Regions from separate parts of the Halalkalibacter flavus genome, predicted to be linked through region 4. Evidence: riboswitches for the same ligand, from Rfam matches in the RefSeq annotation. Region 4 holds a riboswitch; each other region holds the start of a gene.

Region 1 (6,142 bases), on a different contig from region 4:
AAACATATCGGTATAAACTATCCCGAAATCATATCGAAAATGATCCGTTGTAAAACCAAAAAACCTTACATTAGCTTTTTTTTGCTCATCGTATAATTTTTCAAATAGTTCCATACTAACCCCTCCTTATTTATTACTTCTGTATGAAGTTTCCGACTAAGTAGCAGGTGAGATCCACTCAAGCAGAAAACTAAAAAAAGGATTAGGAAAATTGGAGAAGCTTTGTGTTGTAAGGCAAATAGGTACTGTAATCGCTCATAAAATTCGAAATCCTTTAACGACCAGTAAAGGATTTACACAATTACTAAAATCAATGGAAAATGAGAATAAACAGGGTTATACAGATTTGATGTGATCAGAGACCGAGTAAATAGAGAGTATTACAAATGAATTTATAAAGTAGCCACAGGTTGCGATTGAAGCGATGCCAACGGAAGAAGAAATTTTGATTCAAATCGATAACAGTGATTATCCGCACGTATGCATTCGTTTTTATCGGTCAAGGAGATGGATAGGGGATTCGAATGGAACGTATACCATATATAGGAGAACCTTTTTATAGTATACAAGACAAAGAGATCGTCTTAGGATTAATGATCTGTTATAAAATTGGTGAAACACATCAAGGAAAGATAGTGATTAATAGTGAAGTAGATAAACGAACAACTGTTGATGTCATTCTCCCTTTCTATACTTCTCAAAATAGAGATTTTTAAATCAACCCGTTTGTTCATTTTCCTATGCTGAAGCAAGTGAGTAGAAAAGCTATAGAGACTTATCCATATAGTCTAAATTCCTTGTCCCTTAAGGAGTTTTTTTAAGAGTAATAAAATAATTGTTTTTCATTTTTTCATTCATTTTACACCTTTTCGTTTTTATAAGAAAAAATAGGATGTTTCTCATAACTAGCACTTTATAGCTCTTTCAGTGGAGTCTCCTCCTACATGTTCGAATTTTGATTTTTTACTCCATTCTGCAGGAAAGTCATTTCCACATTTTTTACAAAAAACAGATTTCATCTCAGAGATACAGACAACACTTTCACCTTGTTCAAAGTACCGAAAACAGTCATGGCAATACCAAGAATTAGTTTCCATTTCCATTTCACTCCCTTGAAAGAGGATATGAAGCGACCTTATTCATCCTAATTAGAAAAGTCGCTTAATTCGCCTAACTGATTTCATTGAAAATTCATTCAATCTTTTAAGCTTGTCCCATGTACAATTCTGTACACATTACATTTAACTGATTTACTGGTAACTCTCTTTTTCTTCATGGTTCAATTACGTCTCCTAAAATATAGCTATCTATTACCTCCCTTCTGTGTATCTTGTATTATTATAAATGATAACCTAAATATAGTGAACATTCGAAATAGTTAAATAATTTGTAGATTTATATGTTTTTCTAACTATTTCTTTCTTTTCCTATCGATTTCTTATATTTTAAATTTTCCGAATATAGTTTATGAAAATTTAATTGTTGAATAGCTTGGCTGTTAGTAACGTTTCCTTCCCAATCATCTAGAATTACAACCTCCATAACAAACCTCCATTTAGTTTGAAAGTTGTTGGTCAATATATTTTTTCACTAGCTCTTTATCTCCTAAGATTTTTGCTCGTTCTTGATCTTTTATTAATTTTTCTTTGCTCTTTCAAGAATTTCCTCTTCTTCTCATGCTCTCCCTTTTTAAAATTGATTTCGATTCTTTAAAAAAATAAAGAACGACGCTTCGATCCCCGTAGTAAAAATCCCAGCCGGAATGTCTAATGGATAAAAAACCGTCCGGACGACCAGGTGAGCACTAAATACTAGAGCACTACCTATTAAAGAGGAAACGAGAATCAAACTACCAAAAGGGCGTCCTACTAGTTTCCTAGCAATATAAGGGTCGATGAGACCAACAAAACCGATTGTCCCAGCGATAGACACAGCGAAACCTGCCAACAACACACTAAAAAGAAGCAAAAGAAACCGGTACAGCTGAACATGTTTTCCTAATCCGGTTGCAATATCATCCTCTAACTCTTGGAGACTCAGACTTCGAGCTAAAAAAAGCACTAAATTGGGTTATTATATATATCTTAAAATAGACTTAAAGAAATTAATTTACTCCTTAGTAATTTCTGAATATTCAATTGACTTTATCTTTATAATGGAATAAAATGTTATAAAATGCATATAAGCGGATGAATATTGCGGGAGAGACTAAACAATCGTTTAGCACCGAAGGAGCAAGTCCTCAAAAAGTGGACATCAATCTCTCAGGTAAAAGGACCACAATAGGACGCGTCTCTGGAGAGAGCCATGAGCCACCAAAGGAGTTAAACTCTCAGGTAAAAGGACAGAGAAAAATAGGAAACCCCCTATTTTTCTCTGTCTTTTTTTGTGGGGAAAAATAGGAATAACTAAAAAAGGGGGATTTATATAGAATTAATCAAATTTCACAAGCCTTTTCTTTTCAATTACTACTGAGGTCCATGTAGCTGATTGGATGTAAATGGCTACAGAAATCCTTAAAATGACTGTGGGGTCACATGGAACGGACATACCTATCCTGTTTTGCCACCCTCAAAATGTAAGCGCTTCATCATCGAATCGACTAACAGTCTATCAAAATCTAATCTATTAGGAGTGTTGGTATGGAAATATTGGAAATACTAAGTAAAATCAATAACGTATTGTGGGGTCCCCCCAGTCTCATCTTATTATTTGGGACAGGCTTATTTTTAACTTTTGTTTTAAAAGGATTGCAATTTCGCCGTCTCATCTATGCATTTAAGATCGGGTTTGGGAAAGAGGATAGTAATGATGCAACTGCAGAAGGAGATGTTAGTCATTTTAAAGCTCTTATGACGGCACTTGCTGCGACAATAGGGAACGGAAACATTGCTGGTGTTGCCACAGCTATCACACTTGGTGGCCCTGGTGCAATCTTTTGGATGTGGGTTGTTGGTTTACTAGGTATGGCTACAAAATATGGTGAAGCCCTGCTTGCTGTGAAATATCGTGTGAAAAATGATAGTGGCGAATATTCCAGTGGTCCGATGTATTACATCGAACGAGGGCTTGGCAAAAAATATAAACTATTAGCGGTTACCTTTGCCTTATTTGGTGCCTTTGCTGCTTTGGGTATTGGAAATAGTGTACAGTCTAATACCATTGCTGATGTAACAAGCAATAGTTTTGGTATTGTAAACTGGGTAACCGGCTTGATCTTAGTTGTCCTTGTGAGCTTCATTATTTTCGGTGGAATTCAGCGTATTAGTACCGTTGCTAGTTTCTTTGTTCCTATTATGGCGTTCCTTTACATAGGGGGAGCAATCATAATTCTTGCATTAAATTACGAGATGATTATCCCGGCTTTTAAGTTAATCTTTTATTATGCCTTTAACCCTGTGGCGGCGGCCGGTGGTTTCCTAGGTGTTGTTGTAACTGAAGCTATTCGTAACGGGGTTGCTCGTGGAATTTTTTCAAACGAAGCAGGTCTTGGTACAGCTGCTTTAATCGCTGGGAACGCACGTGCAGATCATCCTGTTAAACAAGCGCTCGTTGCCATGACCGGTACATTTATCGTAACGATTGTTGTATGTACAATGACTGGTTTAACACTGCTTATTACAGGGTTTTGGGATGCATCTGGCGGCTTAATTTCCGGTGTAACTCATGATGCAACACTTGAAGGGGGAGCCTTGACCAGCGCAGCGTTTTCTTCTGTTCTAGGTGTAGTTGGTGAATATATTGTTTCATTTTCAGTTATCTTTTTTGGCTTCTCAACAATCGTTGGTTGGTATATATACGGGGAAAAATGCTTTGAGTATTTAGCTGGCTCTAAAGGACTTGCAGGTTATCGTCTTGTTTATATTGCTGCTTGCGGTATTGGGACAGTTGCTAACCTTACAACAGTCTGGGCATTTGCTGATATGGCTAATGCCTTAATGATGATTCCAAACTTAATTGCCCTTCTCCTTCTTTGGAAAGTTATCGTAGCTGAGACAAATGATTACTTCACTAATTTCTACGGTAATGTTAAAGTTGCTCGTTCTGAGGAAAGAGAAATTAGTTAATCGAGTAAGAGGAGTTGATTAATCAAACGATCTCTTCATTACTTTACGTACTGTTTAATATACCGTGGTTCAATTAAATATGAAGTAAATATTCATTCATATAAACTTTTTAACCCTCGATTTCTCCAATAGGAGTTATTGAGGGTTTTGTCTAGGGCTTATCTTTTAGTAAATAGTGATTTAATAATTACCCATTTTTCATTGAGTCCATTATTTTAGCCATACGCCCTATTCTAAACGTTAAATGATAGGAATCTTATACTCCGCTGATCCCCTTTTTTCTCCTGATGTTTTTCCATTAGTATAGAAAAAACAGCCATAACCATCACAAAATTGGTTGGCTGCTATAATATTTTTTGTTATATAAAAAAACAACCTTTTCTCTTAATGCATGACATGATAATACTAACTCACGTAAATACAATCGTTTTATTACCATGAACAATTACTTTATCTTCAACATGCCAGGAAACGGCTTGAGCAAGGACAAGCCTTTCCACATGCCGTCCGGCAACCTTTAATCCTTCTACAGAATAACGATGATTCACACGCTTTACATCTTGCTGAATAATTGGTCCTTCATCAAGATCATTCGTTACATAGTGTGCAGTTGCTCCAATCAATTTCACCCCTCGGTTAAACGCTCTCGCATAAGGGTTTGCTCCAACAAATGCGGGTAAGAACGAATGATGGATGTTTATGATTTGATTGGGATATTGGGCTATAAAAGTAGGAGAAAGAATTTGCATATACCTTGCTAAAACAATAAAGTCTACTTTCCCTTCCAACAGCTCTAGTGCTTTTTTTTCAGCAACCTCTTTCGTTTCAGAAGAGATTGGGATATGATAAAATGGGATTCCATATCCTTCAATTACTTCTTTCAAATCCTCATGATTACTAATAACCATCGGGATGTCTACTTGAATTTCGTTAGATTTCCAACGCCATATTAGCTCCATCAGGCAATGATCAGCTTTAGAAACAAAAATGGCCATCCGCTTTTTCTTTTTCTTACTACTCAACATCCAATCCATTGGATATTCTTCTGCCATCAAATGTAAGTCCTTTTCAAGTAAACTAAACGAAGAGTCAAAGTCTTCTAAGTCAAACTCAATCCTCATAAAAAACATGCCTGATTGTGGATCAGTTGTATGTTGGTCAAATTGGATAATATTTGCTTTGTGTTCTAACAACAAATTAGATATTACTGAGATAATACCCGGTTTTTCTGGACATGTAATTAACAGTATAGCCTGATCAATATTTCTTTCTGTAAGCATTGTTATCCTCCATCCTTTTAGGGTCCGTATGTAAAACTATTAAAAAGTTATAGTTTTTGTTCTATCTCCAACACTTTTTTAGCTCCCTCTCTAAGCATGTATTTCCTGACCGTCTGCTGCTAATGCAGCTTCACTAATCGCTTCAGCTAATGTTGGATGGGGATGAATTGTATGTACAATATCCATAGATGTTGCATCTAATACTTGAGCAAGTCCTATTTCTGTAATCATATCGGTTACATGAGGACCAACCATATGTGCCCCTAACAGCTTATTTGACGTTTCTTCAACGACAAGTTTGACAAAACCATCTGATTCACCAAATACTAGAGCCTTTCCGATTGCCCGAAATGAAAATTTTCCAATTTTCACTTTATACCCTTTCTTTTTTGCCTCTTCTTCTGTAAAACCGACACTAGCTACTTCTGGATTACTGTAGACACATTTTGGAACTAGAGCCGAATCAAGCGGTGAAGGTTGTTTACCTGCTATATGTTCAATTGCGATGATTCCTTCATGTGACGCAACATGGGCAAGTTGAAGTCCCCCAATCACATCACCGATAGCATAAATATGAGGATCACTTGTTTGATAATACTGGTTTGTTTGAATAAATGAACCGCCCATATTAATTTTAAAGTTAGTAAGACCAATTCCACTAACATTCGGTATTCGTCCAACGGATACTAATAGTTTATCTGCAAAAAATAGAGTTTCTTTTCCTTTATGCTCTGCTTTGATCGAAACACCTTCCCCTTTTTCTACCGTTTGCGGAAGTACCTTCGCATCGGTTAC
Region 2 (6,142 bases), on a different contig from region 4:
AGCAGTTGAGTCCAGTGAACGGATTCTATTAAATAGATGGTTATATTTAGTGAATGGGAGCGCCGTGTGAGTAAATCTTTGGGTAAGTAAATGAGTGAATAAGGTCTTTAAAAACGTCACTGTCTGGGCATTGAAGCGTTGATTTAATGCTTCGGCACTCATATCGTAACACCTGATGAAGCCTCTAATGCACTACATAATTCAACGAGTGAAGCTGTCGCCATTTTTTTACGTAACCAAACACAAAGTTTGATACACTCTTTAGCACCGAATTTACTTTGTCGTTGGACAAACTGAGTTTCTCTGGCTAATTGTTGTAGGGCTTGCGGCGATAAATGTCTCATTAGTTCTGTAACAAATAATTCAAGTTCTTTCTCTACCAGATCTGTCATAAAAACGCTATCCTTTCATCATAGGCTGTTGAAAGAATAGCGTTTTTTAAATTTTTACACAACTATTTTGCTTAGCTTGATGGCTATGAGACATCCCCTTTTTCTGTTAAAAAACCTGTTGTTCTAAATAAAACATTCCTCCATTAATAATAGACACATGAATTTTAGGTTCATATTGTTCTTGTAAGGCTTGTTTCTCAACTTCATAGCTTTCGGGTTTCTCATCATAATCTTCATAAAACTGCTCAAGAAGTGACAAGTCCGTTTCCCATCTATTTACAGCTTCTTCTGCCCATGTTTTGTCTTCATTTTCCGCATAGGTCTGAACCATTTTCTGCAATCGAATCAATCCACTATGAACCGTGATAAGAGGGGTTAATTTAAAGCAGAAATCTGGAATGTTGGGAGATAGTTCTTTTTCTTGCAGCTTATTGTAAAATTGTTGAACAATTTGGCCATGAATGAGATTTAATCCTAAAGATAACAATACATCTTTTTTGCGGTCACATTGAAATGAAACTTTCATATTCAAACACAGCCATGGTTGCAGAGGAATGGACTTTCTCCCTGATGCCTGTATGTCCTCGTAAAGGCGAATGAAGCCCCCTAATTCACGTGTCGATCCAAATAATTGCCGAAGTCTTGGTGATCCAAAGTGAATCTGTTCTCCACGTAAATCATCGGGGACATTCGTCTGATCCGTAATAAACGTTACCTGCATCGGATTAGGTTCGCCACCTGTTTTTTCAAGATAATGCCAATAAAATGGTCTGTTCATTAATAATTTATCTAACTCAATCGATAATTGAACCTTTAAATAACTTGACGTATTTTCAATGATTGGGCTATCATTCGCCTGAAAGTAACGCTCTAAAAAATCATGAACTTGAGGCTGTTGCATCGATCTGATCCTCCTTACTAGAATTCGCAGCTTCTTCTGCTGCATCATTCATAATGGCAGCAAGATGATCAAACTTAATTCGCATTTCTCCTTCAGAATCTGATTGTAATAATATATCTTGTACGTGTTCTTCAACTGAAGGGAGATCAATTTTCGTTAATATATCATCGAGCTCACCGATGACTGCTTCAAATAGGTGAATCTTTTCATATAGCAATTTAAGAATGTGCTGCTCGACGGTGTCATTTACAGCAAAGTTGTAAATTCTCACATCTTCTTGTTGACCAAGGCGATGAATACGCCCAATTCGTTGTTCAATACGCATTGGATTCCATGGCAAATCATAGTTAATGATATGACTGCAAAATTGCAAGTTGATTCCTTCGCCACCTGCTTCAGTTGCAATTAATACTTGGGCATGATTTTGGAAGAGCTGACGCATCCAATCTTTTTTTCCTCTTTTAAATCCTCCTCTAAATGGTACGGAGGAGATGCCATTTTGTTTTAAAAACCATTGTAAATACAACTGTGTTGCACGATATTCAGTGAAAATAATAACTTTATCATTGATTTTCTTGATGATCTCGAGTGCTTTCTCGGCTTTTGCATGGCCTTCTACCTCACCAATTTTGTTCAATAAGCGTTCTGCACCAGGAAGTTTTCGTCCTTCGGCATGGGCTCGTTCAACCATGTTTTTTAGTGTCATAAAAGCAGCCTCTCTGCTGCTGCACAATTCCCTTTTTAAAGTCAGCAAGCCAAAATGACTTGAATCACCATTTAATTTTTCAATCTCTTCATAAAAGGCGCGTTCTGATTCACTAAAATCAATCGGTACCGTTTCAACGATACGTTTCGTCCATTCAATGCCAGTTTCCTCACGGCGATTGCGCACCATGACTTTGTTGACTAACTCTCTTAGTTTTTCTTCATTTTTAGGTGATCTCTTATTCGAACGATATTCTTTTTCAAAAGAAGAGATATCTCCAAGATGCCCAGGTTTAAGCAATGAAACCAAATTAAAGATTTCCTCTAGCTTGTTTTGGACTGGTGTTGCGGTTAATAACAAACAGAATTTCTTCTTCAGCTTTTTAATGAACTCATAATTTTTCGTTTTTGGATTTTTAAGTTTATGAGCTTCATCAATAATGACTAAATCATATGGCTGTTCTAAGACGATATCATGATGTGGTTGCCTTTTGGCTGTATCAATGGAAGCTACGACAACATCACATTGCTCCCATACATATGATTTTCGTTGAGCAACAGCCGGAATATGAAACTTTGTATTTAATTCAATCGCCCATTGGGAAACAAGAGAAGCTGGAACGAGAATTAATACTTTTTTTACTAACCCACGGATCATATACTCTTTTAAGATGAGTCCAGCCTCGATTGTTTTTCCAAGCCCTACTTCATCAGCAAGTATTGCTTTGCCATTCATTTGCTCAATAACTGTATTTGCCACTTCAATTTGGTGTGGAAATGGCTTTAACTGAGGAAGGTGCTTAGGTGCTTGTAAACCATGAAACTCTGGTATGATTTGGTGTTGTTCTGCTTCATACGCTAGTTTAAAAAGTTCCCAATTAGACCAAGGTCCATCTTGACCTAATCTTTCCTTGAAGGTGTCGTTCCAATTCTGATCAAAATGTATATCAATCTTCATTTTCATCACCCTTTCAATCAAACTGCTATATCCGAATGAAATTATAAAAAAACTATAAAATAATCTGATTTAGTAAATAAACAGTTGCGAAAACCTATTCAACTTGGTAGGATATTAATATAAATCCGAATTACAAACTATTGCCTAAATTTTAAAAGGTTTTATACATGTAGTATGTACCACTCATAAGAATTTCATGAGTAAGAGTGAAAACAATTAAATGACTTGCGGATGAGAATAAGGGGAGAGCTTGCGAATTATGCAACGCCGAAGGAGCAAGTATTAGATAATGTGTTATCAATGCGAATCTCTCAGGCAAAAAAGACTCTTATTTGACGCAGCTCTGGAGAGTGCTTATGATAAGCCACCTACGAAGACACTATATTCTTTTAGAATATAGGAAACTTTCTGGTTACAGGACAGAGTTATACACAAAATAGTGTATAACTCTGTCCTTTTTGCATTTTATGAATTAACTTGAGGAGGTTTGATCATGGCTGATTTAAAGAGAACACCACTATTTCATCTTTATAAAGAAGGTGGAGCAAAAACGATTGATTTTGGGGGATGGGATCTTCCCGTTCAGTTTTTAAGCATTAAAGAAGAGCATGAAGCAGTCCGTACAAAGGCAGGGCTATTTGATGTTTCACATATGGGTGAAGTAGAAGTTAAAGGCCCACGGGCACTTGATTATTTACAAAAATTAATGACCAATGATGTATCTAAACTTGTAGATGGGCAGGCGCAATATACAGCCATGTGTTACGAAGATGGCGGGACAGTTGATGACTTGCTTATTTATAGAAAGGCAGAAGACGATTATTTACTCGTAATTAATGCCTCAAACATTGAAAAAGACGTTGAGTGGATGCAGCAACATATCATTGAGGGTGTAACAGCAATAAATGTTTCTAGTGACATTGCACAATTAGCGATTCAAGGACCTCTAGCAGAACAAATTTTGCAAAAAAGAACGTCTTTTGATTTATCTTCCATTCGGTTCTTCCGGTTTGCTGACCAAGTAAACGTAGATGGTGTCAATGCACTCGTTTCGAGAACTGGTTACACAGGCGAAGATGGATTTGAGCTTTACTGTGCTGCAGATCAAGCTGCTAAGCTATGGAAAAGCTTGCTTGAAGCAGGTAAAGAGGAAGGCCTTGTTCCTTGTGGATTAGGAGCACGTGATACATTACGCTTTGAAGCAAGGCTGCCTCTTTACGGGCAAGAATTAACAAAAGAAATTTCCCCACTTGAGGCTGGAATTGGTTTTGCCGTAAAAGTAAATAAAGAAGCAGACTTTATTGGGAAAGAAGCGTTGAAGAAACAGAAAGAAGAAGGGCTGAAAAGAAAGCTTGTCGGCCTTGAAATGATTGACAAAGGTATCCCTCGTACAGGGTATGAAGTGTTTGTTGGTGATAAATTAGTAGGCTTTGTCACGACAGGAACTCAGTCTCCTACATTAAAGAAAAATGTCGGCCTTGCCGTTCTAGATATAGATGTTACTGCACTTGGAACAAAAGTAGAAGTTCAAGTTCGTAAAAAGCGTCTTAAAGCACAAGTCGTATCAACGCCATTTTATAAGAAGTAAGAGGAGGAACATACATGAATCACCGTTATTTACCGATGACAGATGCAGATCAAAAAGAAATGCTTGAAACAATCGGTGTACAGTCAATTGAGGAATTGTTTTCTGATATTCCAAGTGAAATTCGCTTTAAAGGAGAAATGAATGTCAAAGAAGCTTTAAAAGAGCCAGAGCTCATCTCATATTTTCGAGAATTAGCAGCGAAAAATGTGTCACTTAAACAAACCCCTTCTTTCCTAGGGGCGGGCGTATATGAACATTACATCCCATCAATTGTTGATCACGTCATTTCTCGTTCTGAATTTTATACGGCTTACACACCATACCAACCAGAAATTTCACAAGGAGAGCTTCAAGCGATCTTTGAGTTTCAAACGATGATTTGTGAGCTTACAGGAATGGATTTAGCGAACTCGTCTATGTATGACGGCCAAACGGCTTTAGCAGAAGCTGCGATGCTAAGTGCCGGACAGACAAAAAAGAAGACGATTCTAGTTTCTAAAGCTGTTCATCCGGAAGCTCGTGCCGTCCTGCAGACTAATGCAACGGGGCAGCGTTTAAACGTGATAGAAATCGATACGGTTAATGGTGTGACAGATTTGAAACAGTTACAAGAAGTATACGGGGATGACACAGCTTGTGTTGTTGTTCAACATCCGAACTTTTATGGCAACCTTGAGCCTTTAGCTAAGTTAGAAGAGATTACGCATAGCAAGAAAGCAATGTTTGTAGTGTCTAGCAACCCACTTGCTTTAGGATTGCTAAAACCGCCTGGTGAATTTGGAGCAGATATCGTCGTTGGTGACGCGCAGCCATTTGGAATTGCAACACAATTTGGCGGTCCGCATTGTGGCTATTTTGCAACCACGAAGAAATTAATGCGTAAAGTCCCTGGTCGTCTAGTTGGGCAAACAACGGATGAACATGGTCAACGTGGATTTGTTTTGACGTTGCAAGCACGTGAGCAGCATATTAGACGTGAGAAAGCTACTTCTAATATTTGTTCGAACCAAGCGCTAAATGCACTAGCAGCGTCCGTTGCAATGAGTGCGATTGGCAAAAAAGGCGTAAAGGAAATGGCGTATCAAAATGTACAAAAAGCTGCTTATATGAAAAAGCAGTTGAAGGCTCATGGAGTAGAAATGGTTTCAGAACAACCTACATTTAATGAGTTTGTCATTAATGTGAAGAGACCAGTTTCAGAAGTTAATGAGCTTTTACTTTCCAAAGGATTTATTGGAGGGTATGACCTCGGACGTGATGATAACTCGCTACAGGGCCAAATGTTAGTAGCTGTGACCGAAGTACGAACAAAAGAAGAAATTGATACTTTTGCCAAGGAATTGGGGGCATTACTATGATAACAAAAGATCAGCCATTAATTTTTGAACGCAGCAAGCCAGGGAGAGTTGGACATAGCTTACCAACATTAGATATTTGTGAACAATCAATTAATGAGTTAATTCCAAGTGAGTTTTTACGTGAATCAGAACCTGAATTGCCAGAAGTTTCAGAGCTTGAGATCATGCGTCATTACACAGCATTATCAAAACGTAATCATGGTGTAGATTCAGGGTTTTATCCACTTGGTTCTTGTACGA
Region 3 (6,142 bases), on a different contig from region 4:
CTGCAGCAGCTGCTCAAAATACGATTGGTGCAGAGCCAGGAACCAAAAAAGGTGAAATAACAGCGACCCTTGCAATAGGTGCTGCATCATTAGTAAATAAAGTATTTCTTATTCCGATGATTCTTGTAGGAGCCGTGCTAGTTTCAAAAATACCAGAGCATATCCAACAAGTGTTTCCGTTTATTTTACCAGCTATTTTTGGAGGCGTATTGGCTCAGTTCGCGATGAAAAAGCCCACTTATGGTGTTATTGGACTCGCGATTGGATTTGTGATTAACCTAACAGCACTAGTTGTCTATATGAAAATGTTACTATGTATTATTTTGACTATAACTATTTGCCTCTTTTTAGAAAAGAGGAATGAAGCAAAAGCTTCTGTATAACGTTTTAAGAGGAAAGGTACTACCAGTCATAATCATATTTACATAAGCTTTCCTATTAAACATTTTGAAACTAATAAAAAATAACTAGTAATCAAGGGTGGGGAAACTTTTTCTATGAGAAAACAATTAATGACAATGTTGGAAGAACGAAATGAAGAAATGATTAACATTAGACGTTATTTACATCAATACCCTGAACTTTCATTTGAAGAGGCAAATACAGCGAATTTTATTGCTGAATTTTATGAAGGAAAAGATGTAGACATTGAACGTAATGTAGGGAATGGGTTTGGAATTGTGGTCACAATCAAAGGTGAGAATCCTGGAAATACGATTGCTTTAAGAGCGGACTTTGATGCACTGGCCATTAAAGAAGAGACTGATGTGCCATTTAAATCTAAAAATGACGGTGTGATGCATGCGTGTGGGCATGATGGGCATACCGCTTACTTGATGGTACTTGCTGATTGTCTCATTCAATTGAAATCATCGTTATCAGGTACAATCAAAATTATTCATCAGCATGCCGAAGAAATGCCACCGGGTGGAGCAAAAAGTATTTTGGATTCGGGGATTATTGATGATGTGGATCATATTTTTGGTACTCATTTAATGCCAGTCGATTCTGCTGGGACCGTAGGCTTTAACAGCGGGTATTCAATGGCTGGGATGAGCCGTTTTGTGTTAGGGATTCAAGGAAATGGAGGTCATGGATCATCGCCACATTTGGCAAACGATCCAATTGTGGCTGGTGCACATTTTGTAACCGCCATCCAAACTATCATAAGTCGCAGGTTAAATCCATTTGATGTTGGGGTGATTACTGTTGGCTCATTTGATGGAAAAGGAGCAAGAAATGTCATTAAAGACCGGATTGAACTGGAAGGCGATGCTCGTTACATGTCAGTTGAGGCAAGACAAATCATTGAAACAGAAATGCACCGCATTGTGAAAGGGATCGAAATTGAATTTGGGGTGACGTGTGACTTTACGTTTACGAATAATTACCCGCCTTTATATAATCATCCGGAAATTACTGAGTTTGTAAAATCAAGTATTGAAAAGATGGATGACCAAGATATAAAGCAAGTGATCGAATTTCCTAAGTTTTCAGGTTCGGAGGATTTTTCTTACTATCTAGAAAAAATTCCTGGAACATTCTTTTTCATTGGCTGTAAACCAAAAGTAGTAGAGAAAGCTTATTTTAATCATCATCCGAAGTTTGATATTGATGAAGACTCACTTTTAGTTGCAGCTAAATCAGTTGGACAAGTGGTGTGTAGTTATTTTCAACAAAGTCATCATTCTGAACTAGAAAAAACAGTTTAAATGATATATTTTTATAATGTTACTACTTTTTAGAATAGTGAAAATAATGGAAAAAGGTGGTTGACATATATAAATTTAGCCGTTATTCTAAACTTAATTAATAATTGAATATATTGCGGATGATTGTTGTAGGAGAGTGTAAAAGCAAGTGCCACCGAAGGAGCAAGTTCCAAAAAGACCCTTGGGACCAATCTCTCAGGTAGATGAACTACAACAGGACGCACCTCTGGAGAGCGCGTTATAAAACGCCACCAAAGGGGTAGGCTTCGTTAATAATGAAGTTAAACTCTCAGGTAAAAGGACAGAGAAGGGTAGAGAATATGTGCTATCTTTTTCTGTCCTTTTTTGTTTGCAAAAAGGACAGAGAAGGTAGAGAAACCAGCTACCTTCTTTGTCCTTTTTTTCATGGATAAAAAAAGATAGCGGATCAGCTCCCTTAATAAAGGAGCAGCAAGTTTATAAGTCAGATATCCAAAAACAACTTTAGGAGGGGTATGAATGAGTTTAAAACATAACGATTCATTCATTTTTGAAGCAATTGAAAATGAAAAAAAGCGTCAACACAGTACATTGGAGTTAATTGCATCTGAAAACTTTGTAAGCCCAGACGTACTAGAAGCAATGGGAAGTGTGATGACAAATAAATATGCGGAAGGTTATCCAGGGAAACGTTATTATGGTGGTTGTGAATACGTTGATGAAGCGGAACAAGCAGCAATTGCACGATTAACCAAATTATTCGGTGCTCAATTTGCAAACGTGCAACCTCACTCAGGGGCACAGGCAAATACAGCTGTATTTTTTGCTTTGCTTAATCCAGGTGATAAAGTAATGGGAATGAATTTATCACACGGTGGGCATCTAACTCATGGAAGCCCAGTAAGTATGTCAGGAAAGTGGTTTGATGTTGTGTCGTATGGGGTGAGAGAAGATACTCATTTGATTGATTATGATGAGCTAGAAGTTATAGCGAAAAAAGAAAAACCAAAATTAATTATTGCAGGTACAAGTGCATATCCAAGAAAGATTGATTTTGCCAAATTTAAAGAAATTGCAACTCAAGTTGGTGCGATTTTAATGGTGGATATGGCACATATTGCTGGCCTTGTTGCAGCAGGATTACATCCATCACCAGTCCCTTATGCTGACGTTGTTACAAGTACTACACATAAAACATTACGCGGACCTCGTGGCGGTATCATTTTAACAAATGACGAAGAAATCATTAAAAAGATTAATAAAGCTGTCTTCCCGGGAATTCAAGGCGGGCCACTGATGCATATTATTGCAGCTAAGGCGGTTGCTTTCAAAGAAGCATTACAGCCAAGTTTTAAAGAATATGCCAAACAAGTCATCGATAATGCTGAAACACTTGGTGAAGCATTAAAGAAAGAAGGAGCAGCCCTTGTTTCTGGAGGTACAGAGAATCATATTGTACTACTAGATGTCAGGCCATGGGACTTAACAGGAAAGGAAGCGGAGAAGTTACTTGAAGAGGCTGGTATTACGGCTAATAAGAATACGATCCCATATGATCCTCAAAGCCCATTTGTTACAAGTGGAATCCGTATGGGGACTGCAGCATTAACAACTCGGGGGATGAAAAAGGATGAAATGGAGAAAATCGCCAAAGTAATCGCAGATGTTTTGAAAAGTAAAGGGGATATAACTGTTTTAAAAAAGGCAAAGGAAACAACAAAAGCCATTTGTGGTGCCTATCCGTTATTTCAACAGCAAATTACTGTGTAAGAAAGGAGAAATCACTTATGGAATTTCAAAGTTGCTTTGATATTATTGGTCCAATTATGGTTGGACCTTCAAGTTCACATACAGCAGGTGTCGTATCAATCGGCAAGTTTGTTCACGAGCTTGTAGGTGGATGTCCTGAAAAAGCAGAGATTACTTTTTACGGTTCCTTTACAGAAACACATCAAGGCCATGGTACAGATAAAGCGATTCTTGGTGGTTTGCTTGGGATGGATACGGATGATTCTAGGATTAAACATGCAATCAAGATGACTTATGAATATGGACTAAACTACAAATTCCAGCTTGAAGATAGCTGCCCTTATTTTGATCATCCAAATACAACAATCGTAACAGCGAAACGTGCGGGGATAGAGGTGAAAGTAGGTGGAGCATCTCTAGGGGGTGGTTTATCAAAAATCTTTATGATTAATGATGAATTACTAGATATTCGCTTGAGTACAAGTGATGAAATATCAACACTTGTAGCACGCCATCATCAAGATATGAAGAAAGAGACAGTACTAAAGGGTGTTATATGATGGAAATCCAGTCAATGAGCGAGCTTATTGAAATCTGTACACGTGAAAAGAAGCCGATTAGCCAAGTCATGCTAATGATGGAAGAGAGAAAGTCTGGAAGAGATAAAGAAACAATTATCAAGATGATGGAAGAACGGTTAATTAAAATGAAAGAAGCTGTGGATAGTGGAAAAAATGATCCCTCACCTGCACCGAGTGGTATTTCGGGAGGGGATGCAATGAAAATGGGTGATTATGTAAGACGGGGTAAATCGTTATCGGGAAATTATATCAGTGATGCGATGACCTTTTCTCTTGCTACATCTGAGAGCAATGCAAGGATGGGGGTTATCGTAGCCACTCCAACTGCCGGAGCAGCTGGTATTTTACCTGGAGTGTTGTTCTCTCTTCACAAAAATGATGGCACCTCCTACAAGGATTTAGTCATGGGGTTATTTACAGCAAGTGCACTTGGTTATATCATTGCCAATCGTGCTTTTATTTCGGGGGCAGCAGGCGGATGTCAGGCGGAGGTTGGCTCTGCAACAGCAATGGCTGCCGGAACGATTGTCGAATTAAAAGGCGGTACACCAAAGCAAGCGGTAAATGCAACGGCCATTGCAATGAAGTCGCTTCTTGGCTTAGTTTGTGATCCGGTTGCAGGACTTGTTGAAGTACCTTGTATTAAGCGAAATGTAATTGGGACATCAATCGCATTTTCAGCAGCGGACTTATCACTTGCAGGTGTTGAAAGTCGCATTCCCTGTGATGAAGTGATTGAAGCAATGTATAAAGTCGGAAAAGATATGCCGCGGGTACTCAAGGAAACTTCACTTGGGGGCTTAGCGATGACAGAAACAGGTAAAAAGGTCAAAGAACGTCTATTTAGTAAGAAATCTTAATCTTGGGGGTATTAAATTGAGTAAGGAAACGATGTTACTCCGTACACCACTCTTTGAATCATATGAAAAGTATGGTGCAAAAGTTATTGATTTTGGAGGTTGGGCACTTCCGGTACAGTTTTCAAGTATTTTAGAAGAACATGAGACGGTTCGGAAGAAAGCAGGGCTTTTTGATGTCTCTCATATGGGTGAAGTACTCGTTGAAGGGAAAGATGCTGAAAGCTATATTAACTACCTTGTAACAAACGATGTAACAAAGCTTAGTATCAATCAAGCACAGTATACAGCAATGTGCTATCCAGACGGTGGTACAGTTGATGACTTGCTAATTTACAAGTTGGAGAATGAAAAATTTTTACTAGTTATTAATGCAGCAAACATAGAGAAAGATTTCGATTGGATGAAGCAGCACGTTGAAGGAGAGGTAAGGCTCCAAAATATTTCAAATGACATTGCACAACTTGCTATCCAAGGTCCAAAGGCAGAAAACATTTTACAAAAGTTAACTAATACAGATTTAGCGGACATTGGCTTTTTCCACTTTGTTCAAAATGTAAATATTGATGGTATTAACGAAGTCCTCGTATCTCGAACGGGTTACACTGGGGAGGACGGCTTTGAGCTTTATTTGCCAGAAGAAAAAGCCGAATCACTTTGGAATAAGCTTTTAGAAGTAGGAAAAAAAGAGGGTCTAAAACCATGTGGACTTGGTGCACGTGATACCCTTCGTTTCGAGGCTCGTCTTGCACTGTATGGTCAGGAACTTACTAACGAAATCAGCCCGCTTGAAGCAGGAATTGGCTTTGCAGTAAAAACGAATAAAGAAAGTGAATTTATCGGTAAAAATGCTCTAGCAAAACAAAAAGAAGAAGGATTAAAACGTAAATTAGTTGGTATTGAAATAACAGGAAGGGGCATTCCACGTCACGGTTACAAAGTCCTTTCTGCTACTAATGAAGAGGAAATTGGCTTTATTACCTCTGGGACACAATCACCATCTTTAAAGAAAAGCTTGGGACTTGCGCTACTATCTGTGGAGCATGCTAAATTGGGAACACAGCTTAAAGTTGAGATCCGTAAGAAAAAGGTTGATGCAGTTGTAGTAAAATCACCGTTTTATAAAAAAGGTTAAGTTAATAAATGAAACTTGGCATTATGGATGGAACTTTAAAAGATAAGTGACCATATTGTTGATGTTGCTATTGTTTTTCGATGAAGTTTTAACAAATAACCAAGTATTCGCATCGTATTATAGTGTTTT
Region 4 (6,142 bases):
GTTCGCCGAAATTTATGATCCTTATCGGGTAGAATATCATGAATTTGGCGCAGTGAAATCTATGGATCCATATGTTCGCCGGGAGGTACTGTCCCATCTTGGTTATAAGCGTCTAAATTTTCCTTATGTCCATCCATCCTGGCACAATGATGGAGAGGCCGTAACAGGACTTGATCTTTGTTTTCTTCCAATGGAATCCAGCAGCACTGAAGTGAAAACAGAACTAATTGTGAAATTTTTGAAACGTTATTATTCGGTCTTGTCAAATAAGCCAAAGTCTTGGCATGAAATGATTGAGAACTTGGAAGCAGAAGAAGCGGTAACATTATTGCCAATTTAGTTTATAAATTCATATAACATTTTTATATAATTCCAACTTGATACTTCAACACTTTTCTATATCCAAAGAGGTCATCTTTATATGGATAATTAGACTGTAACATACATCAATTAAGATCATATTGAGTATATGGCTTGTTTAAGGAAACAAAGGGCTTGATTGATTAATATATTAACATGTTAATAACATAAAAAATTAAATAAGGGGATGAATAAAATGGTAGAACGTATGGTAGGTAAACAAGCACCGCGCTTTGAAATGGATGCAGTTATGCCCAATAAGGAATTTAAGAAAGTAAGTTTAGAAGAAAATATGAAGAACGGTAAATGGACCGTACTATTCTTTTATCCGATGGATTTTACTTTTGTTTGTCCAACTGAAATCACCGCAATGTCTGAACGTTATGAGGAGTTTCAAGATTTAGATGCAGAGGTAATCGGAGTTTCTACAGATACCATACATACGCATCTTGCATGGATTAATACTGATCGTCTAGATAATGGTCTAGGAGAGTTGCACTATCCTTTAGCTGCTGATACCAACCATGTTGTCTCCCGGGAATACGGCGTACTTATTGAAGACGAAGGCATTGCACTTAGGGGATTGTTCATTATTAACCCTGAAGGTGACTTAATGTACCAAGTTGTATTCCACAATAATATTGGGCGTGATGTGAATGAAACACTTCGAGTGCTTCAGGCACTTCAGACAGGGGGATTATGTCCAGCTAACTGGAAACCAGGCCAAAAAACATTGTAAATAATTATGGGGTTTACTTATTTTATAGCTATATAGAATCATAAATCTGAATGTTTAGACTCCTTAGCATGACGAATGAGGAGTATAAGTGAAAAAATGAAAGAATGGCTCATAAAGGGGGAAATTTCAATGTCGAATGTAGTAGCAGTTAATAAAGCTAATTTTGAAGAAATTACAAATTCTAATGAGGTAGCGGTCATTAAATTTGGCGCGCCATGGTGTGGTCCGTGTAAAATGATTGCCCCAGTATTGGATAGTTTATCCCTTACTATAGAGAATGTGACATTTGGAGATGTCAATATTGATGAAAACAGTGAATTAGCAGAAAAATTTAATATTATGAGTGTTCCTACTACTTTAATTTTTAAAAATGGTTCAGTGGCTAAACAGAGTTTAGGGTTTTCTCCAGAGGAGAAATTAAAGGGCTTAATTTCTCAATATCTTTAAGGAGTATTAACAGATCCTGTTTACTTGGAAAGAAGAGGTGTTGTATATGAGCTATAGCATTTACGATGTCATTATTATTGGTGCAGGTCCTGGTGGTATGACAGCCGCTGTTTATACCTCAAGGGCCAATCTTAAAACGTTAATTTTAGATCGTGGAGTGCCAGGTGGACAACTTCAAAATACGGAAGAGATAGAGAATTTCCCTAGCTATTCACATATATCTGGACCAGATTTAGCGCAAAAGATGTTTGAGCACTCTTTACGCTTTGGTGCCAGGTATGAACAAGCAAATGTAGAAGACATTGTAAACGAGGGCAATATTAAAGTAGTATATGCAGGGAATAAAACTTATCAGACTAAATCTGTCATTATTGCTACAGGTACTAAATATAAAAAGTTGGGCGTTCCTGGAGAAGAAGAATTTTCAGGTCGAGGTGTATCATGGTGTGCCGTTTGCGATGGAGCCTTTTTTAGGGGAAAAGAACTAGTTGTTATAGGTGGGGGAGATTCTGCCGTAGAAGAATCGGTTTTTTTAACTAAGTTTGCTAAGAAAGTAACCGTCCTTCATCGCCGGGACCAATTCAGAGCTCAGCCTATTTTAGTGGAGCGGATGCTTAATAATGATAAAATTGATGTGATATATGATACTGTTGTCAATGAGATTATAGGAGAGGATAAAGTAACTCATGTCCTTATTGAAAATATAAAAACAGGTGAAAAGAAGAGTTTTCCGGTTGATGGTGTGTTTGAGTATATAGGGATGAACCCTGTTTCAGATTTCGTGAAAAATCTAAATATTACGGATGAAGAAGGGTGGATCATAACGGATAATCGAATGAAAACGAATATCCTTGGAATTTTTGCGATAGGAGATATTAGACAAAATGCAGTCCGGCAGGTAGTAGCTGCTACTGGGGATGGATGTATTGCAGCACTAGAAGTTCAACATTACCTAGAAAATCTATTAATACTAGAGGCTTTTTAAATTATATGTATTTGAGAGAGTTCCAGTTGAATCCTTATTTTATTAATAAGGTTACGCTCATAAAAGAACAATACTTTGGGATGTTGTTTCTAGAGTCTTTGATTATTTAAACTAAGATGCAATTCCAAGAAAATTAAAATATGAATTTAACTTCATTTTGGGAAGTTCATCCTTTTGTGAACTTTCCCTTTTTCATTATATGTATGGATTATATTCCAAGTAGAATAGATAAATATTACTTTTCCACACTTATCCGACGTCTTCTGTAGAGCAGTAGTATAAGTATATCTACGGTCTAGAAGTTACTTAATAGTGATATGAGTTTATTGTACTATCAAAAACCACGTAAGTTTACCTGACAAATTAATATGAATATCTTCAACTAGTCTTTATATTAAAACTATAAAGAAATATAGATTTAAAAACTATGAAAGTAAGGTTCACTGCAGGTAGGAAGATAATTTTTTTCTGATCAATCATGTGTAGTAAAAAACAATTAAAGTTTCAATCTGTATAATTTCATAATGGCGGATGATGGTTGTGGGAGAGTGCAATGCGACAAGCCACCGAAGGAGCAAGTTCCAAAAAGACCCTTGGAAACAAATCTCTCAGGTAGAATGAACCACAACGGGACGCACCTCTGGAGAGCGCGTATACAGTAGTACGCCACCAAAGGGGAAGACTCTTTGAATTAAGAATGGAGTTAAACTCTCAGGTAAAAGGACAGAGAAGGGTAGAGAACGTTATGCTACCCTTCTCTGTCCTTTTTTGTATGTAAAAAAGTAGTGAAGCATAATGTTTAAACAGTTTTCATAGAAAAGTAAGTCAGTAGCAAGAAAGAGATTTCTTCAAGTTATAGTTGGTACAGCCAAGAAACGATGGATGACCTTCGTGCTAACGATGTTGATATTATAACAATTGGTCAATATCTACAGCCAACGAAACGCCATTTAAAAGTACAAAAATATTAGAGCCCACAGGAGTTTAATGAATTAAAGGAAATTGCATTGTTAAAAGGGTTTAGTCACTGTGAAGCAGGCCCGCTCGTTCGCTCTTCCTACCATGCAGATGAACAGGTCCGTGCAGCAAAAGCGAATGTGTGATATTAAAAGGTAGGACACTGGTGAGAAGGAGAGAATCCGATGGTTATTACGTTAACAGAGGTGGCGTTGAAAAAGCTAAAAGAAATGGTGTTCAAGGACGAACAATCTCCTCGAATTGACGCTGATATAGCTGGGGGATGCGGGATGACTGTTAAGTTTACGCTAGTTTTTGATGAATCGCGACGAAACGATACGATTATTGAGTACGAGGGGATCCAGATTCGAATGGATCGTTTTACGAAACGTTATTTAGATGAAGAGGTCCAAATTGATTATACAGATGAACGTGGCTTTCTTATTGGAGAAACCTTAAGTTCAACTGCATGTGTACAGTGGGACGATTAAATTAAAAAGAAAATCTTTAATACAGTAATGAGTATAGGTAGAAACACTAATATCAGAGATATCTAAGCAGAAGAAAGACAAGTAATTCAGTATGTTCTATGTGGTAGACAATATAATATAAACGAAGATTACGAGGATGAGGAGATTGATAGGAACAGAGCTCGTATCGAATTTTAGGTGGGGTATGTTGGCTATTTTTTAGATATGGTTTTTTCTTCGTAAAGAAGTCGTACAGTCAAATTCGATCACATTATGGTGCTTGTTTTTATGCTTGTTATATTATTTAAGTTTCTCTATGAAATGCTACATAGTAGTTTTAGAGTGTTAGGATGATACATTTTATTTTTTGTTATACAAGCAATATATCTATCTTTGGAGGTTAAGAGCTATGAAACTTAATTTAGATACTAAAAATGCCAAAAGTGAGAAACTCCCATTTTCAAGGACCAATCCATTTCAAGCAAAGATTTTAAAAAATATTAATTTAAATAGAGCTGGCTCTAGCAAGGAAACAAGGCATATTGAGTTATCATTACAAGGGTCAGGCCTTTCTTATGTCCCAGGTGATGCACTTGGCGTTATCCCATCAAATGATCCAGAGCTTGTGGCTTCTCTTATTAAGGAAATGGAATGGGATGAAGAAGCGGTTGTAACTGTTAGTAAGCAAGGTGAGACACTGCTACTGAAGGAAGCGTTAATAAGCTACTTTGAAATTACACTGCTGACGAAGAAGATTTTACAACAGGCAGCTGTATTTTCAGAAAACGAAGAGCTGCAAAAGCTTGTGCTGGTTGAAAATGTAATTCAACTAAAGGAATATTGTTATGGGCGTGATCTGCTTGATATGTTACGTGATTTTGGTCCATGGAAGGCTTCAGCTCAAGAAATCGTCTCATTATTAAGAAAAATGACGCCGCGTCTCTATTCTATTGCAAGCAGTATTACTGCTAATCCAGATGAAGTTCATCTAACCATCGGTGCTGTACGCTACACGGCGCACGGACGTGATCGAAAAGGCGTTTGTTCTGTTTTATGTGCAGAACGTGTTCAAGAAGGAGATACGCTTCCAGTCTTTGTTCAAGCAAATAAACACTTCTATTTGCCAGAGTCTCAAGATAAAGATATTATTATGGTTGGGCCTGGGACAGGCATTGCACCATTCCGTTCTTTTATCCAGGAACGAGCAGTGAATAAAGCTACTGGCCGGTCATGGCTATTTTTTGGAGACCAGCATGCAGCGTCAGATTTCCTTTATCAAAGTGAGTTGGAAAAATATCAACAAGATGGGGTATTGACAAGACTTGATACTACCTTCTCCCGTGATACGTCTCAAAAAATTTATGTGCAACATAAAATGCTCGAACATAGCAAAGAATTGTTTGAATGGATTGAAAAAGGAGCGTATTTCTACGTTTGTGGGGATAAGAAACATATGGCGAAAGACGTTAACGAAGCGCTTATTACTGTTATTGAAAAAGAAGGCGCGATGGCCCGCGATGCAGCTGAAGCGTATCTTAAACATATGCAGAAGCAAGGGCGTTATCAACGTGATGTGTATTAAAAACAAAGCGTTTTAAGTATACAGTTATATTGTTTTTCAAAAAGTAACCCTTTGTTCCGGTTGATATGGAGGGTTACTTTTTTGTTGTCTTTCTTTTTTTCATTATTTTACAAGATAAGCTGTTTTGGATGCAAATCACCCTTTTAAAAAATACATCACGGGGAGATGAAAAAGCACCTGCTCACCGATAGATGTTAATTTTTTGACGAGTTTCTTCCTATTATATAGGTTTATTTTTGTACTCCTTCTTCATACTCCCTGACAGATTTATAAAAGGTCTTCTTTTTTAGACCTACTTCCTGCATAGCCTTCACAGCTGTCATCTCTCCTGTTTTCCATCGATGGTACACTTCTTTAAACCCATCTGTTACCTGATCTTTTGGCAAGCCAAAAGCTGCGCCGTTTTGCAAAGCTACATCAACTCCTTCACGCTGCCGTTTTCGAATTCGGTCTCGATATCCTCTGCCATCCAAGAAAGGATCTGTAGAACCAAATCTGTAATGAAAGTACCAAGACTATCTCTTTCCTATAATTGCAATGCCGCATTGGGATTCTGCTGAAAATTTTTTGTTAGCTTAAAACTAATCTCTAAATCTTGAACA

The links. A riboswitch is a leader RNA that binds a small molecule or an ion and turns the genes downstream of it on or off. The one in region 4 is predicted to bind glycine.
Region 1: linked by a shared signal. The riboswitch ahead of SAY88_RS10835 (alanine/glycine:cation symporter family protein) and the one ahead of SAY88_RS20285 (lipoyl synthase) in region 4 are both predicted to bind glycine.
Region 2: linked by a shared signal. The riboswitch ahead of gcvT (glycine cleavage system aminomethyltransferase GcvT) and the one ahead of SAY88_RS20285 (lipoyl synthase) in region 4 are both predicted to bind glycine.
Region 3: linked by a shared signal. The riboswitch ahead of glyA (serine hydroxymethyltransferase) and the one ahead of SAY88_RS20285 (lipoyl synthase) in region 4 are both predicted to bind glycine.

Annotation. Positions count from the first base shown of each region.
Region 1 is NZ_JAWRVK010000013.1:93,821-99,962, reverse strand. It holds gene SAY88_RS10855 (DUF3055 domain-containing protein) at 1-114, opposite strand, end outside; partial or broken gene SAY88_RS10850 (ATP-binding protein) at 203-716, shown strand; gene SAY88_RS10845 (hypothetical protein) at 1,408-1,542, opposite strand; gene SAY88_RS10840 (iron chelate uptake ABC transporter family permease subunit) at 1,690-2,061, opposite strand; glycine riboswitch at 2,190-2,290, shown strand; glycine riboswitch at 2,293-2,351, shown strand; gene SAY88_RS10835 (alanine/glycine:cation symporter family protein) at 2,643-4,067, shown strand; gene purU (formyltetrahydrofolate deformylase) at 4,478-5,347, opposite strand; gene lpdA (dihydrolipoyl dehydrogenase) at 5,438-6,142, opposite strand, start outside.
Region 2 is NZ_JAWRVK010000018.1:85,404-91,545, reverse strand. It holds partial or broken gene SAY88_RS13510 (IS4 family transposase) at 1-392, opposite strand, end outside; gene SAY88_RS13505 (YqhG family protein) at 499-1,293, opposite strand; gene SAY88_RS13500 (DEAD/DEAH box helicase) at 1,271-2,956, opposite strand; glycine riboswitch at 3,188-3,294, shown strand; gene gcvT (glycine cleavage system aminomethyltransferase GcvT) at 3,450-4,544, shown strand; gene gcvPA (aminomethyl-transferring glycine dehydrogenase subunit GcvPA) at 4,559-5,902, shown strand; gene gcvPB (aminomethyl-transferring glycine dehydrogenase subunit GcvPB) at 5,899-6,142, shown strand, end outside.
Region 3 is NZ_JAWRVK010000013.1:81,367-87,508, forward strand. It holds gene SAY88_RS10765 (small-conductance mechanosensitive channel) at 1-383, shown strand, start outside; gene SAY88_RS10770 (amidohydrolase) at 498-1,712, shown strand; glycine riboswitch at 1,832-1,933, shown strand; gene glyA (serine hydroxymethyltransferase) at 2,211-3,461, shown strand; gene SAY88_RS10780 (serine dehydratase beta chain) at 3,479-4,000, shown strand; gene sdaAA (L-serine ammonia-lyase, iron-sulfur-dependent, subunit alpha) at 4,000-4,881, shown strand; gene gcvT (glycine cleavage system aminomethyltransferase GcvT) at 4,913-6,013, shown strand.
Region 4 is NZ_JAWRVK010000042.1:7,385-13,526, forward strand. It holds gene SAY88_RS20265 (GNAT family N-acetyltransferase) at 1-340, shown strand, start outside; gene SAY88_RS20270 (peroxiredoxin) at 557-1,099, shown strand; gene trxA (thioredoxin) at 1,229-1,546, shown strand; gene trxB (thioredoxin-disulfide reductase) at 1,593-2,531, shown strand; glycine riboswitch at 3,162-3,268, shown strand; partial or broken gene SAY88_RS20285 (lipoyl synthase) at 3,404-3,634, shown strand; gene SAY88_RS20290 (iron-sulfur cluster biosynthesis family protein) at 3,674-3,979, shown strand; gene SAY88_RS20295 (sulfite reductase subunit alpha) at 4,368-5,540, shown strand; gene SAY88_RS20300 (hypothetical protein) at 5,771-5,950, opposite strand.